Regions from separate parts of the Novosphingobium sp. BL-S-21 genome, predicted to be linked through region 4. Evidence: predicted binding sites of a transcription regulator. Region 4 holds the regulator's gene; each other region holds the start of a gene.
What was found. The regulator LexA, encoded in region 4, represses DNA repair genes until DNA is damaged. The targets are predictions, from matches to a motif close to GTTCCNCNCTTGTTCT.

Region 1 (4,142 bases), 470 kb from region 4:
GCACCTGCATGTAGTAAGGCGAAGGCGGGTTGGACTTGGCCCAGGGCACGATCGCGCCCTGCTTGAGGCTGAGATGCTCGTTCGGCACCACCAGTTGCGGGTCGAACAGCAGCTTCTCGCCCAGGCCGTCACAGGCCGGGCACGCACCCTGCGGCGCGTTGAACGAGAACAGGCGCGGTTCGATCTCCTCGATGGTGAAGCCGCTGACCGGGCAGGCGAACTTCTCGGAGAAGACGATGCGATTGGGCGGCAGGCCGGTACCCTTGAGCGTCTTCTTGCTACCCTTCCCCTCGTCCTCTCGGCCCGGCACCACGCCGTCGGCAAGGTCGATATAGGCCAGCCCCTCGGCCAGCTTGAGTGCCTGTTCGAAGCTGTCGGCAAGGCGGGTCTGGATGCCGTCCTTCACCGCGATGCGGTCCACCACGACTTCGATGTCGTGCTTGTACTTCTTGTCCAGCGCGGGGGCGTCCTCGATGGCGTAGAGTTCACCGTCGATGCGCACGCGGGTGTAGCCCGCCTTCTGCCACTCGGCGAGTTCCTTGCGGTACTCTCCCTTGCGGCCGCGCACGACCGGGGCGAGCAGGTAGGCACGCGTGCCTTCGGGCAGTTCCATCACCCGGTCTACCATGTTGGAGACGGTCTGCGCCTCGATCGGCAGGCCCGTGGCAGGCGAATAGGGAATGCCCACGCGCGCCCAGAGCAGGCGCATGTAATCCCAGATCTCCGTCACCGTCGCCACCGTGGAGCGCGGGTTGCGGCTGGTGGTCTTCTGCTCGATCGAGATCGCGGGGCTGAGGCCGTCGATATGCTCGACATCCGGCTTCTGCATCATCTCCAGGAACTGGCGCGCATAGGCCGAGAGGCTCTCGACATAGCGGCGCTGCCCCTCGGCATAGATCGTGTCGAAGGCGAGGCTGGATTTCCCCGAGCCCGAAAGCCCGGTGATGACGATCAGCTTCTCGCGCGGAAGCTCGATGTCGAAGCCCTTGAGGTTGTGCTCGCGCGCACCGCGCACCGTGATGTGGGAGAGACTCATGGAGGTGACGTGTTCCAGATTTGTTCGCAAAGCGCAAGCAGCCGCGACCAGAGCTTTTGCTGCAGGGACGGGACCTCATGTGGGAACCGGCTGCCGGATTGCAACGGTTTGCCCTGCGCATCGCGGCGGCCGCCCGGCCGGCGATGTCATCCGTCGGCCGAACTATGCCGTTCGACGATCCGACCCAATGGATGACTTGAATGCGACGAGGTTAAGAGTAATAGAGAAGTTGCCCGGTAATAATAACCGACTCACCTTTTGCCGCATGGTCAACAAGAAATACAAGTAAATGTCCAGACATTGCTCAAAAGCCAAGGCGAGATCGAAGGGGCAGAACTAAAGTATATACATGTTCAATGGAGTCGACACACTCCCCGCGACGTTACCGTTGTTTGGGAACGACTTTTCTCATCGATTGAGGTCGCGTTGCAGTTCGCGTTTCGCGGGCCGTGGGGGCTTGCGTGCGGAGATCTGCACTCTTGAGCAACAGGAGAATGCAATGACCAGGATTCACACCGCTTTCGCCGCCATCGGCATGCTGTTCGTGGCGACCTCGGGGCTTGTCGCCCCGGCCCTTGCCGACGTGGTCGTCAAGGACGGCTCGCTCCGCGACGTTCCGCATCGTGAGGTGCGTTACGGCGACCTCAACCTCGATACCCAGGCGGGTATCGATACGCTCAATACCCGGCTGGAAGTTGCCGTTCGCGCCGTTTGCGGACCGCTTGAAAGCAACCAGCTGGATCAACTGGCCCGCGTGCACGACTGCCGCGACGCCTCGCTCGACCGGGCCTTTGCGGCCCGCGATGAAATGATGGCGACGCGGATGGCCGCCCGCGAAAACCCGGGCCAACTGGCGGCAGCCGCCCCCAGCCTCGCCGTCGTGGCGCGCCGGGGGAAGTAGGCACACCTTAGTCTCAGACTCCGCCGAGGAAGCCGCCGACGGGAAAGTTCCTGTCGGCGGCTTCTTTCTGCCGCCATCCGGCGCACGCCTCGCGCGCCTCGTCGTGCGCGCCTGCCGCTCGTCGCATATCGAATTGCCTCCGGCCCCGCGCCTCGCCAGGGATCGCCTGGATCATCCAGGGACGGAGACGAGAACAATGAGGGGCCGCAAGACGGGTACGCGTATCCTGCTGGCGCTGGGCACGCTGGCGCTTTGTGCGCCGGGCTTTTCGGGTACCGCGCGGGCCGACGATCCCAATGACCGCATGAGCGCCGAGGACATTGCCCGCGACGCCGCGATCATCCGCAAGCTCAATCGTGATCAACTGGACTATGTGCGCAAGCGCGATGCGCAATACGCTTCCGGCTGGAAAGCCTATCGTGCGCGCCAGGGCGGCGGGGACGAGCAGGACGACGAGGCGACCGGGCAATATGCACGCGGCGACTATGCCGGCGACGAGGACGGCGAGCCTTATGCGCGCCGGGACGAACGCCCGGCCTCTTCCAGCCCTTCGCGCGCTTATGCCCAGGCCCGCCGCGACTACGAGGCCGATCTGGCGCAGTGGCGCCGCGACGTCTCGGCCTGCCGCGCGGGTGACTATTCGCGCTGCGAGCGCTGACGCATACCAGGGACCGGCGCCGAAACACCGTTTCGGTCGCCGTGCCGTCATCTTTCCGTGGCTTTCCGGAAACATGACCAGACCGGCCCTGATTCTTGCCCTGCTCCTTTGTGGATGCTCACCCGACATCGCCGCGCACCGGATCGGCAGCGCGGAGGCAGGCGAGGCACCGCGGCTGACCGGCCAGCCCTGGGCCTTGCACGAATTGCAGGGGCACCGCGTCCCCCGCCGCACGAACGGGGGCAAGGGCGCGCGCACTGCCGCCACCCTGCACTTTGCGCGGGACGGTTATGTCTCCGGCACCTGGTCCTGCAATTCCGTAAGCCAGGGCGATCTTCGCTGGACCGGCGTTCCGGGCGAGCCCTTCGGCGGGTTGAACCGGGACGGCAAATATACCAGCATCATCACGGCGGCGGGTTGCGGCAACACCAGGGCCGAACTCATGGCCACGCGGTTCTGGGGTCTCATGCTTTCCGCCCGCACCTGGACCATCGTACAGGAGCGTCACGGTTGGCACCTGCGCATCGACTTCGTCGACGGCACTTCGGCGCTGTTGGTGCCGATCGCCAAGGCGCCCGGCGCCTGAGCGTCCCTGCCTGAGCGCGCCTTCTTGAGCGCCCTTCCTTGAGCAATGGCCCAGCCGTGTTAGACTTGCCGTGAGAAGACCGCGTCCGGCATGGTGCGCGCACACTTCCAGGGGGCAGTCATGATGCCGACAGACGCTGCGGATTTCCTGTGATCGGCCGCTGCCCGTGACGCCTGCGGCACCCGTCAACGCCCGCATCCGCGACAGGATGCTGACTGCCGTCGACCTCGCCGCCACTTTCGTGCTCGCCGCCGAATGCGCGCTGACGGGGGTGCAGGCCGATCTCGACCTCTTCGGTATCCTGGTGCTCGCTTTCGCCGGTTCCGTCGGCGGCGGCGTGATCCGCGATCTCCTGCTGGGCGAACATCCCCCGGCGCCGCTGCGCGACTGGCGCTATGCCGCCCTTGCCCTGGCCGCAACCGCGGGGGTGATCGCGGCATCCCTGATGCTGGGGCCGGTGGCGAATGTCACCCCGCCGCTCGCCATCGACATGTTCGAGGGCGTGGGCCTGGCGCTCGCCGCCGTGGCCGGCACCCGCAAGTGCCTGGACTACGGCCTGGACGGCGCGCCGGTCGTCGTGATCGCCACGATCAACGGATGCGGCGGCGGCATCCTGCGCGATGTGCTGATTGCGCGGGTCCCGCATGTCCTGCATGAAGACTTCTACGCCACGGCCGTGCTGGCGGGCGCGACGCTGATGGTTGTCCTGATCCAGCGCTTCGGCCTGCGCCGGGACGCTGCCGGCATCGTCGCCGGCATCGCCATCTTCTCGTTGCGCGCGGCGGCGCTGCTGGAGGCCTGGCGCCTGCCGCATCTGCGTTAGGACAGGCCCGGAAGACCCCGCCGAGCCGGCGGAATGCGCCGGAAAGGCGCTGCATGGGAGACGAGTCATGATGCCGAAGTTCACCGTTCGGGGCCGGATCGCCAGGCCCGTCGCGGACGTATTCGAGGCCGTTGCCGA
Region 2 (4,142 bases), 770 kb from region 4:
CTCATCGGGTTTTCCTTGGCGTCGAGCGTGATCTTGGAAATCACCTCCTCGCCGCCCTTCCGCTCGGGCGCGAACGTGCCGAGCGTCTTGGTGAAGGCGACCTGTTCCTCGTCCGTGAAATTCACTTGCGGGAACACGAGCACGCCGCGCGCTTCCAGCAGCTCACGGATTTCGGTGGCGACGGTTCCGGCGAGCAGGTCTTCCCTGCTGTTGAGCACGCGGCTGCCGATCTTCGGCTTGATCTCTTCGGCCTTCAGCCTGGTCTGGGTCTCGACCGACATCCTGGAATTCTCCCGTCATATTGGGCCCGCTGAATCAGCGGCTCACGAGAGTTCCAATATCACGGCCTGAACGCCTGTTCAAATCAGCGCGAGCGCGTAGCGGCGATGGATCGCCCTTGCGAAAGTCAGCCCGCGCCCTGCAGGCGGTCGAGCCAGGATTCGACGATGCGGCGCGCCTGTTCGTGGCCCATCTCGGCGCCCAGCCCTTCCTCCATCACGATGCAACGGCCGATTCCGGCAAGGATCACGGTGAGCCCGGCCGGGTCGAAGCCCTCAACGGCCTTCAGCCGATCGCCCAGCAGGCGCTCCAGGATCTCGACCTGGCGGCGGCGCATGGCGATGCTGTGCTCGGCCATCTTTTCGCGCACGGCCGGGCGATGGTTGGCCAGGGCCATGAATTCGACGGACATGGCCGTGCGGCTGGTATCCACGAAGAACCCCCAGAGCGCCCGAACGGGATCGGCGGAGGCCAGAGCCTCCTCGATCATCTGGTCGCTGTCCGCCGCGCCCTGGCGGCACACTTCCAGAAGCAGGTCGTCCGTGGTGGGGAAATAATAGTGCACCAGCGACGGCTTGAGCCCTGCGCGTGCAGCCACGCGGCGCGTGCTGGCGGCGGCATAGCCTTCGTCCCGGATCAATTCCACGGTCGCCGTGACGATGCGCGCTCGCGTCGCGGATGTCTCGGCCCCTATCCTGCGCGCTGCGCCTGCCATCGGATTTCCTTTGCTTGTCGGGCCTGCCTAGGGGCTGGCCGGAGCAATATCAACCGAACGGCTTCGGCTTGCATTTTGTTCTCTTTTTGTTCATATGGATCTCATGCGAGTTCCTGGGCCAATCCAAAAGGGAAGAGGTGCCGTCAGCGGCCAGGCCAGCCGGCGTTTCAACCTGCCGCAGCGGGAGAGCGACGGGGACTGGATGGATGCCGCGGAAGAGATCGACGGTCCGGCGCGGAACCCGGCCACGACGGTTACCGAGGAGCATCCTCGCTCGATCCTGTCGTTCAACAAGTCTCCGGACATCCCTTTCGACCGCTCGATCAACGCTTACCGGGGATGCGAGCATGGCTGCATCTACTGCTTCGCGCGGCCGACCCACGCCTATCACGACCTTTCCCCCGGCCTCGATTTCGAAACGAAGCTCTTCGCCAAGCCGGATGCGGCACGGTTGCTGCGCCAGACCCTGGCGAAGCCTGGCTATCGCCCCGCTCCCATTGCCATGGGCACCAATACCGACCCCTACCAGCCGATCGAAAGCCGCTATCGGATCACTCGCAGTGTGCTCGAAGTCTGCCTGGAAACGCGGCATCCGGTAACGATCACCACCAAATCGGACCGGGTTCTGCAAGATCTCGACCTGATCGCGGAACTGGCCAGGCTGAAGCTGGTGGAAGTGGGCATATCGGTGACGAGCATGGATCCCAAGCTTTCGCGCCTGCTGGAGCCGCGAGCGGCTGCGCCTGCCAAGCGAATCGCCGCGCTGGGGCGTCTGGCGGACGCGGGCGTGCCCGCCCACGTTTCGATTGCGCCGGTCATTCCCTCGATCACCGATCAGTTCCTCGAAGACATACTTCATGCCGCGAAGGATAAGGGTATCGACCGCGCGACATGGATCATGGTCCGCTTGCCCCACGAAGTGGCACCCCTGTTCCGCGAATGGCTGGATGTGCATTTTCCGGATCGGGCAGGCAAAGTCATGGCCACGATCCAATCTCTGCGCGGCGGCCGCGACAACGATCCGGATTTCTTCACCCGCATGCGCCCCACCGGCGTCTGGGCCGATCTGTTCCGCAGGCGATTCAAGGTGGCAATGACCCGCATGGGATTCTCGAAACCGGCGATCCTGCTGGACAGCACGGCCTTCCGCCGGCCGTCGCTGGACGGTCAACTTTCGCTGCTATAGCCTTCGTTTCGAAATACAGGTGGAGGCTGATTCCATGTTGCTGGCAACTCTCGCTCTTTTGGCCGCCACCGTCGCGCCGGCGGCTTCCATCCCAGCCGCTCCGCCTACCTCTGCCTCTGCCCCCGCCGACCCTGTCGAGACAACTCGCATCGCAGCCGCACCGCCGGCCTTCCGCGCGCTTTCCTGCGCCCGGGGATGCCTTTCCGCCATCGAGGCGGTAACGTATGCCTCCTACCTCGGCGAAAAAGCCGGGGTGGCCGGCATGTTCGAAATGCCCGTCGTCGAAGTCGGGCAGCAGAACGGACTGTTCTACCTCAACTCCGAAGACGACTACCGCGACCGCAATTGCCTGACCGTGGCCATGACGCCTGCGGCTATGCAGGCCTTCATCGGCACGGTCGATCTCGACCAAGTCCGCAAGCGGCTTCAGAAGCGCCGGATCGTGGTGCGCGGGGTTGCCCAGCAGGTGCGGATCAACTTTTCCTCCGACGGCACGCCCTCCGGCAAGTACTATTACCAGGTCCATGTCCGCGTCGGTGAAGCGAGCCAGGTGCGCGTGACCGTCTGAGGCGCTCCGCAACCGAAAACCATCCTCGCGCGTTCCCTGCCCAACGATAAAAATGGACAGGAGGCTGTCATGGCCGATGAAACCGTAACGACCGAACGCGCGCCCGAAGCTCCGACCACCACCACGACGATCATCCGCGAACGCGGATCATCGGGAGGAGCGACGGGCATCGTGATGGCGCTGATCCTGCTGATCGCGGTTGTCGGCGGCATCTACCTCTTCAGCAAGGGCACGCAGAGCGAAACCGCCAAGGACGATGCCATCACCGAAGCGGCCAACAATGTCGGCTCGGCCGCGAACAAGGTCGGCAACGCGGCAGAGAACGCTGCCGACAACGTCCAGAAGAACGACGGTAACTGAGGGCCCCTGCTGAACGGTCAATCCGGCAGGCGATAACCCCGGAAACGTTCGCGCAGGTCTTTCTTGCTGATCTTCCCGCTGCCGGTGTGGGGTATGTCGGACACGAATTCGATCGCGTCCGGCAACCACCACCTGGCCACCCGGCCCGCCAGGAATGCCAATAGCTGACGCTCGTCGATCGCGCTTTCCGGTCTGCGGATGACGACCAGCAGCGGCCGCTCGTCCCATTTTGGATGCGCAATGCCGATGGCCGCCGCTTCCATGACATCGGGATGCGCCACGGCGGCATTTTCCAGTTCGACCGAACTGATCCACTCGCCGCCGGATTTTATGAGATCTTTGGTGCGATCCGTGATCCGCAAGGCGCCGTCGGGCTGGATCGCGGCCACGTCGCCGGTATCGAACCACTGATCGCTGTCTACGCAGTCCTCCTCGGCACCGAAATAGCGGCGTACGGTCCAGGCACCGCGCACTTGCAGGGCGCCGGACGATGCCCTGCCCTCCGCTCCGATGCCCCCTACCTCGATGCCGTCTGCCTCGCCGCCTGCCTTCTCCTCTCCGGCGAGAGGGACGATGCGGACTTCGCTGCCGTAGAGCGGGCGGCCCTGGAAGCTCTTGACCAGGACCTGCTCCTCGAAGGTCATATCGTCCCATCCGGCCGGTTCGTAAGTGACCGTTGCGATCGGCGAGGTTTCCGTCATGCCCCAAGCCTGGACCACGCGCACGCCGGCACGCATCAGCCGCTCGACCACGCTCGGCGGTACGGCGGCGCCGCCCGAAAGAGCCTGGCGGATAGGCGGCATGTCCCTGCCCGTGCTGTCGAGGTGCGCGAACATCGAGAACCAGACGGTCGGTACCCCGGCCACATGGGTGACCGCTTCGTTTCGCAGGAGATCGCAGAGCGTCTCAGCCTCGCTGGTCTGGCACCAGACCATCTTCGCGCCGACCGCGGCGCAGGCCCAGGGCAGCCCCCAATCGTTCGCATGAAACATCGGCACCACCGGCAGGACGCAGGATCGCGGCTCCAGGGCCAG
Region 3 (4,142 bases), on a different replicon from region 4:
ACTCGCCATGGATCCGTTCCGGTCCGTCGCCTGCGACGACCTTGTAGGCGCGCCCTCGCCATTCGAAGCGGCGCGGCGGCTGATCGGGCATCAGCGCCATAACGCGGTGCAGCGGTTCCGGCCGCGCGAACAGGCGCACGGGACGCTGCCAGGACGGCCACGATCCCGGCGCCTCGATGGGGCTTTCCGGCTTCACGGCCCGCTCGGGCACATGGCTCTCGGCAGGGGCAACCCGGAACACGCAGGCCGGTCCGATCCGGCCTGCCACCACATCGACAAGCCGGGCAGGATCGCGCACGGTGGTCTCGCCGGCAAGAATGGCCCCGAGGTTGTCGGCATCGAGCGCTTCGGTGTGCGGCGCCAGCAGCCTGAACTGCTCGAGACCCAGGCCAGGATCGATCCGGTCGATCCTGAGCTTGAGCAGGCGCAGCAAGTGCGCGGGCTCCCGGGTCGGGCGCGAGGTGCCTATGGCCACGACCTGCTCGCCGCCGTCGATCCGCAGCCCGATGAGGCGCAGCGAACGCGCGCCAAGGCCCTTCCTCTGCAGGACCTCGGCCATGTCTTTGAGGAGATCCTGCATGACCTGGGCGATGGCCTCGGCCGTCCCGATCGGTTCGAGCAGGCGCCGCTCCACCATGGGGATCACGATGTCTTCGCGCGGCGTGATCGGTTCCGCCTTGCCGCCGAGCGCCTGGTCGAGGCGATCGATCGCAGCCATGCCGAGACGGCGCGCCAGGGGACCGCGCGCCACCGGAAGCAGGTCGGCGATCGTCTCGAACCCGAACTTGCGCGCCGCGCCGAGCGCAGCCCCGTCCAGCCGCAGCGCGGCTACCGGCAGCGGCGACAGAGCGCGCAGCACGCCGCCCGGCGGGGTGATGGCAATATCCTCGCCGCCGTAGCGGGCGAGTGCATGTGCTGCGCCGGGGGTATCGGCGACCGCGATACGCGCAGTGAACCCGGCGCGGCGGCAAAATGCCTGGAGCCTGTGGCAGAAGCGCTCCTCTCCGCCATGGAGATGCGCAGAGCCGGTCAGATCAAGCCAGATACCGTCAGGCGGACAGACCGCGACGATCGGGGACCAGCGCCGAATTCCAAAGAGCGCCATGCGGTCCAGCAGCTCTGCGTCCGCTTCCGGCTCAGCGGCGCGAAAATCGAGGTCCGAGACCAGGGCCCTCGCATGGGTTGCCGCCATGCCGATATGGATGCCAAGCGCCCGTGCAGCCGGGCATGCCGAGACGATCTCGTCGCGGCGCCCGACTTTGCCAATGAGCGCCAGCGGGGGCGCGGCAACCGCGGAGGCGACGCGCAGGGCGCGCGGCGGCGTCGATACCGGACGCTTGAAGGGATGCTCCGCCGCTTCCGAGCGCCGGCCAAGTTCGCGCATCGGCGGCTGCGCGTGGAGCGGCAGCGCGGCAATCTCACGCTCGACATCGACACGCGAGCGTGCCCGCCCGCGACCTTCACCTTGCGTCCCTGCCCGTGCCCAGCGCGCACCGGGCCGCCACCCGCCGCCGCGAGGGACCGAGCAGGCACCGGGATCGTCATCGACAGGCAGCTCGAGCGCGCGGGGTTCAGACCGCGGAGCGGCGAACCGGTCCTGCCGTCTCAGCCGTTCGATCGGCAGATAGGGCAGGAACAGCGAGACGACCCGTCTCATCACATCCCTCCACGATCAGGGAAAAACCTTCACCGCCGCGCTGGCGGGCAAGTTCGACGAGCCAGCGGGGCCGACCGACGCCGGCAACGCCGAGACGGTCGGAGGGGGCACTGGCAATGCGCCAGCGGGTCCAGGCCGCCGAAGGTTCGCCGAGCGGATCCCGGTCGCGTCCGCGGTGACGCCTGAGCAGCAGGACAGGAATATCGGCCTCGGCCGCCGCGAGCTGAAGGCGGCGGGTAGCCACCATCGAGACCCTGCCGGCCTCGGCAACGACAGCGGCCGGTGTGCCATCGCGGATAGCGTCCTCGACGACGGCAAGGAGCGCTGCTTCTTCGCGCGGCTGCGCGTGAATGACATAGGACGATGCAAGTCCGGCCTGTTCCAGCCCCGGCGCGTAGAGGTCGTTACGGCAGCTCACCCACAGCACCGGCGCCTCGAGAGCGCGGGCTTCACGCGCTGCGATCCCTGCAAGGAACAGGGTCGCGGCGGCATCATCGACCAGCGAGCAGGTGCGCGCGGCCGCCTCGTGCAAAGCGCCGGCACGCAGTCCCCCGCCGCCCAGACGACCATCCAGAGCCTCGGCTGCAAACGGCATCGTGCGAAATTCCGCAAGCGGCGACGCCAGGGTCCGCAGGTGCTCGATCGTCGGCAGGGTTGATGGTGATACCGGCTGCATGGTGTGTGTTTTCAGACTCGCTATGTTCGCTATATGTTCCCACTCCTAGGGGAGGACGGTCAAGATGTTTGAGACGGGCGCGCGCCACGCTCCCCGGGACAAGGCTGTGGACAGACCTGTGCAACGAGGAGCTGCGTTGGCGGCGCAAAGAAATAACCGACCGATTTTCGGCTCTTGCTGGGCTCTTCGAAAAACTTGCCTATGAGACATTCGGCCTGCCAAGCGATGCTTCGTCTTGTCGCCTACCTCGTGCAACCCACCTTGTGCTCAAGCATTCGGGGTTCCCAGGATGTTGTGTGTTGTTTCACACAGTTTATCTACATAGGTTATGATACGTCCTCCCTATCAGGTAGATTGAGCATTGATTTTCAAAGGGTTGCACGGCCGCCGCAGTGGCGGTGGGACGTGCAAAGTGGTTCTGTCACACGGGTTCGGCACGGACCAGGATGCCTGGTCTTCGCTGCGACCTTGGTTCGACGAGCGATATGACGTCTACTCGTTCGATCTTCCTGGTTGCGGGCCTCACGGCGAAACGACCTACGAGTTCGAGCGGTACGATAGCCTGTACGGCTACGCTGATGGCCTGATCGACATGCTGGATGAAACCGGCATCGACGACTGCATTTACGTCGGCCACTCCATGAGCGCGATGATAGGCGCCGTTGCTTCGGTTGGAAGGCCCGACCTGTTCGCCCGGATCGTCATGATCGGCGCCTCCCCGCGCTACCTCAACGAACCGGGCTATGTCGGCGGCTTCGATCAGGCAGATCTCGATGCGCTTTTCGACAGCATGGCGGCTAATTACCAGGCCTGGGCCGCTGGGTTCGCGCCGATAGTCGTAGGCGTAGAGGACGCGCATGCCGTTTCCGAGTTTTCGCGCACTCTCTTTCAGATGCGCCCGGACATCGCGCTCCATACCTCGCGCACCATCTTCACCTCGGACGTGCGTTCTGCGGCGCGCCGGGTTCCGGTGCCGGTCAATCTCATCCAGACCGCCAACGATGTTGCCGTGCCGCGCGAGGTCGGAGAGTGGCTCGTCCGCGAGATGAAGAATGCGACGCTGGATATCATCGATGCATCCGGACATCTGCCGCACATGACAGCACCCGACCTGGTCCTGAAAATCCTGGAAAAGCATCTCAGGGACGATGCTCCATGACCGCGAGCATCAGTGAAGCGCTCTACGAGCTTTGCGGTTTTGCCCGTGTCTCTTGCGAAGCTGACCTGGTCGTTGCGCTGGAAGTCGACGGCGGGTATCGAGCGGCGGCAGTGGCGGTATCGCCGGCTCTTTCGCTTCCCTCTTTCAATCTTCGCAACAGCCGGGTTTTAGACCCCATGTTCGCCTGAGCTGACTGGGTAAGTGGCCTCTCCTGCTGCATTCTGCGTTCGAGGGTTGCACCAGGCTGGCTGGTGCCGAGCCTCAAGAATGGAGGAGAGACCGCATGCAGGATAGCATGTTTATCGGGCTTGATGTCCATAAAGCAACGATCTCCGTGGCGGTAGCCGACGGGAAGCGAGGAGGAGAAGTGCGCAGCTGGGGCGTGATACCCAACCGCGCCGACGAGGTTAAGAAGGTGGTCGAGAAGCTGGCAGGTAGGGCGAGGGAGCTTCATTTCTGTTATGAAGCAGGGCCTTGCGGCTACGGTCTACACCGACAGCTAGTAGAGCATGGCCACGATTGCATCGTCGTTGCTCCGTCTCTCATACCGGTGAAAACAGGGGATCGGGTAAAAACGGACCGTCGCGATGCGCTGATGCTGGCGAGGCTGCACCGTGCGGGCGAACTGACGGCGGTCTGGGTACCTGACG
Region 4 (4,142 bases):
GATATTGGCCGCAACATGCGGTGCGGCCGCGGGGCTGGGTTACACGCTGCTAAGCGGCTCGCAGGTGCCTACCATGCGGGCTTTCCTGGGCGCTCTGCTCGTTCTCGCTGCCATGGCATGGGGCCGTGAAGCGCTGTCCATGCGCTTGCTGGCGGTGGCGGCTGTCATCGTGCTGGTCATCTGGCCCGAGTCGGTCGTTGGTCCCAGCTTCCAGATGAGCTTCGCGGCGGTGATGGTTTTGGTGGCACTCGGCAATGCAGAGCCGCTGAAGCGCTGGTTGGCACCCCGGGAAGAGGCCTGGCCGTTCAAGGCCATGCGCAACCTCACGATGATCCTGATCACCGGCATAGCGATCGAATTGGCGTTGATGCCCATCGCCCTGTTCCATTTCCATCGTGCCGGCCTCTACGGTTCTGTCGCCAATGTGATCGCGATCCCTTTGACGACGCTGGTCATCATGCCTTTCGTCGCCCTGGCGCTGCTGCTCGATGTGGTTGGGCTTGGAGGTCCGGTGTGGTGGCTGGCGAACCACGCTATCGACGCCCTGTTGGCCATCGCCCGCTTCATAGCCGCGGAACCGGGAGCCGTTCGGGTGATGCCCACGATGAGTGGGTGGCATTTTTCGTTGTTTGTCGTTGGAGGCCTCTGGCTGGGCCTTTGGGACGGTCGCATCCGGCTATGGGGGATTTTGCCTATAGCTGCCGGTTTCTTCGGCTTGATGCTCATTCCGGTTCCGGACATCATGGTTTCGGGCGATGGCCGCCATGTGGGCTGGATCGATCCCGAGAGCCATCGGCTCGTGATGCTTCGCACCGGTTCCGGCGACTACGCCCTGGACAACCTCATGGAAGTTGCCGGGACGCGAGAGGTCCCGGTCAATGCGCAGACGGCGCCCGGAACGCGATGCAACGCGGACTTCTGCGCCGTCGAGCTACGTCACGGCGAAGAGGCTCGGCATGTGTTGATCGCGCGGGGGAGGGCCATCGTCCCCGAGATGCAACTGGCCGAGGCGTGCAGGTGGGCCGACGTGGTGATCGCCGAACGCCGCTTGCCGAGGACCTGCCTGCCGAAGTGGCTCAAAGTTGATCGCCAGATGCTGGATCGAACGGGCGGGCTGACTATCGATCTTGCAAGCCGCAGTGTGACGACCGTGGCGGAGGGGCAAGGAAATCATGGCTGGTGGAAGCCCGCTGCGCCGACCATGATCGAACGCAAGGGATGGTATTAGCGACCGCTGGCCTGAGGAGGGCGAACAGGGCGCCCTCCTGAGACGGATCAATGATAGCGGCGCAGCAGGCCTGCCAGCTTGCCCTGGACTTCTACTTCGTCAGGTCCGTAGATCTGCGGTTCGTAAGCGGCGTTCGCGGGATCGAGGCGCACCATGCCATCTTCCCGGCGCAGATACTTGAGCGTCGCTTCCTCACCCCGGACAAGGGCGACGACGATCTCGCCATCCCTGGCCGTGGTGGTCCGCTTTACGAGTGCGAAATCCCCGTCGAGAATGCCGGCATCGACCATCGAGTCGCCTGAGACTTCCAGTGCATAGTGATCGCCTGCACCGAGCAGGGCCGCAGGCACCGGGAGCGAAGACTGGCCTTCCAGGGCCTCGATCGGCACGCCCGCGGCAATACGACCATGAAGGGGGATTTCGATCACGTCGTTGGCGGGCCTGGCGACCGCCGCCGGACGGGAAGGTGCGGCGTTGCCGCCACGCGCCGCCGATACCGCAGCCGCGGCCTTGGCCGGCTTGCTCGTGGCGTCTTCGGGCTGGCGGAGCACTTCGAGAGCGCGGGCACGGTTGGGAAGGCGGCGGATGAAGCCACGTTCCTCCAGCGCGGAAATCAACCGATGGACGCCCGACTTCGACTTGAGATCGAGCGCTTCCTTCATTTCCTCGAAGCTGGGGGAAATGCCGCTCTCTTCAAGCCGGACCTGAATGAACCGGAGCAATTCGTGCTGCTTGCGCGTCAACATCTGCTTAGCCTCATGTGTTCTGTGGCACTTGGCCTGAATCGCCCGACGAACCGGCCCCGGCTGACTTGATGTGTCGTTCAGGGAACTTGTCTGCGAACAATGAGGGAACAATTATGCAACGAATAGGGTATCGTCAAGCAATACCGCCATTTTGGAGCAAGAACACCTGAACGGGATCACCGCGATCAGCGGCGAGGGCATGCGCCGACCGGTCGATCAGGACATTGCTGGCGGCAAGCGAGGACAAGGCGCCGCTATCCTGTAGTGAGAGGGCATGGACCGCCTCACCATCCCAGGATCCCCGCAGGAATTCGCGGCGCGCCCCTCCCGTCCTCAAAGGTGCCGAAAGCCGGGTGGCAATCGCGCGGGGTAAGGGCTGCGCCGCGCCCAGAAATGCGCGCAGTACGGGAAGAACGAAGAAATATGCGGTTACCAGGCTGGACACGGGATTGCCGGGAAGCCCGATCACCAGTTGACGACGCCCTGCCGTTTGCCGTGTCGCGACCATGAGCGGCTTGCCGGGTTTGATCGCGACGCGCCAGAAGTCGATTTCGGCGCCCCATTTTTCCAGTGCCGGCCGGAGAAGGTCGTGATCGCCCACTGACGCTCCCCCGCTCGTCACGATCACGTCGGCATCGGCGGCCGCATCGAAGGCGGCGACCAGAGCGTCCAGATCGTCGGGGATTGGTCCATTTCGATTTGCATCGACGGGAACGCTACGCGCAAGAGCGGTCAGCATGGCGCCGTTGCTGGCGGGTATCTGATGGGCTGCGCAGCATTCGGGATCGCCGGACAATTCATCGCCGCTATCGATCACGGTTAGCCGGGGGCGGCGGCGGACGGCGAGATGCCGGTGGCCCGCCGAAATGGCAAGACCGGCTTGCGCCGGTCCGATCAATGCCCCGGGGGCGAGCAGCGGCGCTCCATCGGCGAAATCCATGCCGCGGAAGCGGACGTGCTTGTGGCCTGGTGAGGGCGCCTCTCCCGTGAGGGCGAGGTGATCGCCGTCCCGGTCGACATCCTCCTGCAGGATCACGGCCCGCGCATTTTCGGGCAACAGGGCGCCGGTGGAGATCCGCACGGCTTGACCCGGATCGACGGCTGCACCGAAAGGCCGCCCTGCCGCGCTTTCACCGATCACCTGCCAGGGTCCGGACAAGTCCCCTTCGCTGACGGCATAACCGTCCATGGCGGAGATATCGGCGGCAGGCTGGACCCGGCGTGCCAGCAACGGAGCCGCGAGATAGCGACCCAGCGCACCGTCGATGTCGACGTGCTCGACGGGCCGCGGCTCGACCAGCGCAAGCAGTCGGGCCTGTGCCTCTTCCAGAGCGATCGGCGGGATCATCGCGACGATGTCTCGATCTTCCAGTCGCCCGATTTGCCGCCACGCTTTTCGATCAGGCGAATGTCACCGATGACCATGCCCTTGTCGAGCGCCTTGGCCATGTCGTAAATTGTCAGCAGAGCCACGGAAACCGCTGTAATGGCTTCCATTTCCACCCCGGTCTTGCCGCTCAGCGATGCAGTGCCCATTGCCAGAACGGCGCTGTCCTCGAACGTGAAATCCAGGTTCACGGCGTCCAGCGTCAGCGGGTGGCACATCGGGATGAGGTCCGCCGTCTTCTTGGCGGCCATGATCCCCGCGATGCGTGCCGTTCCCAGCACGTCGCCTTTCGGTGCATTGCCGGCGCGGATCGCTTCCAGGGCCGAGGCGCTCATCGTGATCCGCCCGGACGCCACGGCGACCCTGCGGGTCGCGGCCTTGGCACCAACGTCGACCATGCGGGCCGAGCCTTCCGCATCGATGTGAGTAAGGGACTTGCTCAAGCGCGGGCTATCCTCAATCTGCGAAGAGGAGCTGGCGGGTTGCCGCTTGGATATCCGCCTGACGCATCAGGCTCTCGCCAACGAGGAAAGTACGGGCGCCGCAAGCCGACAGCCGTTGCAGATCGGCGTGAGTGTTGATGCCGCTTTCGCTCACGAGCAGGGTGCCGGCGGGTGCCAGCGGGGCAAGGCGTTCCGTCGTCGAAATATCGGTCGCGAACCGCTTGAGATCACGGTTGTTCACGCCAATGAGACGCGACTTGAGGCGGCTCGCCCGCTCCATCTCGTCTTCGTTGTGGACTTCGACCAGGCAGTCCATCCCGCGCTCACGCGCCGCAGCC

Region 1: the regulator LexA is predicted to act here: its motif matches at 1,048-1,063, upstream of uvrA (excinuclease ABC subunit UvrA).
Region 2: the regulator LexA is predicted to act here: its motif matches at 1,072-1,087, upstream of ACZ1J6_RS14355 (PA0069 family radical SAM protein).
Region 3: the regulator LexA is predicted to act here: its motif matches at 2,358-2,373, upstream of ACZ1J6_RS06260 (ImuA family protein).

Annotation. Positions count from the first base shown of each region.
Region 1 is NZ_CM145496.1:26,830-30,971, reverse strand. Features, by position in the region: gene uvrA (excinuclease ABC subunit UvrA) at 1-1,036, opposite strand, end outside; gene ACZ1J6_RS08550 (UrcA family protein) at 1,536-1,937, shown strand; gene ACZ1J6_RS08545 (hypothetical protein) at 1,951-2,112, opposite strand; gene ACZ1J6_RS08540 (hypothetical protein) at 2,134-2,595, shown strand; gene ACZ1J6_RS08535 (META domain-containing protein) at 2,669-3,181, shown strand; gene ACZ1J6_RS08530 (trimeric intracellular cation channel family protein) at 3,348-4,004, shown strand; gene ACZ1J6_RS08525 (SRPBCC family protein) at 4,072-4,142, shown strand, end outside.
Region 2 is NZ_CM145496.1:1,265,787-1,269,928, forward strand. Features, by position in the region: gene ACZ1J6_RS14345 (TauD/TfdA dioxygenase family protein) at 1-281, opposite strand, end outside; gene ACZ1J6_RS14350 (TetR/AcrR family transcriptional regulator) at 407-994, opposite strand; gene ACZ1J6_RS14355 (PA0069 family radical SAM protein) at 1,098-2,180, shown strand; gene ACZ1J6_RS14360 (hypothetical protein) at 2,215-2,748, shown strand; gene ACZ1J6_RS14365 (hypothetical protein) at 2,818-3,108, shown strand; gene ACZ1J6_RS14370 (long-chain fatty acid--CoA ligase) at 3,126-4,142, opposite strand, start outside.
Region 3 is NZ_CM145495.1:1,594,110-1,598,251, forward strand. Features, by position in the region: gene ACZ1J6_RS06255 (Y-family DNA polymerase) at 1-1,657, opposite strand, end outside; gene ACZ1J6_RS06260 (ImuA family protein) at 1,572-2,252, opposite strand; gene ACZ1J6_RS06265 (alpha/beta fold hydrolase) at 2,746-3,492, shown strand; gene ACZ1J6_RS06270 (hypothetical protein) at 3,489-3,680, shown strand; gene ACZ1J6_RS06275 (IS110 family RNA-guided transposase) at 3,776-4,142, shown strand, end outside.
Region 4 is NZ_CM145496.1:494,523-498,664, forward strand. Features, by position in the region: gene ACZ1J6_RS10725 (ComEC/Rec2 family competence protein) at 1-1,228, shown strand, start outside; gene lexA (transcriptional repressor LexA) at 1,276-1,974, opposite strand; gene ACZ1J6_RS10735 (molybdopterin molybdotransferase MoeA) at 2,108-3,322, opposite strand; gene moaC (cyclic pyranopterin monophosphate synthase MoaC) at 3,319-3,804, opposite strand; gene trpC (indole-3-glycerol phosphate synthase TrpC) at 3,818-4,142, opposite strand, start outside.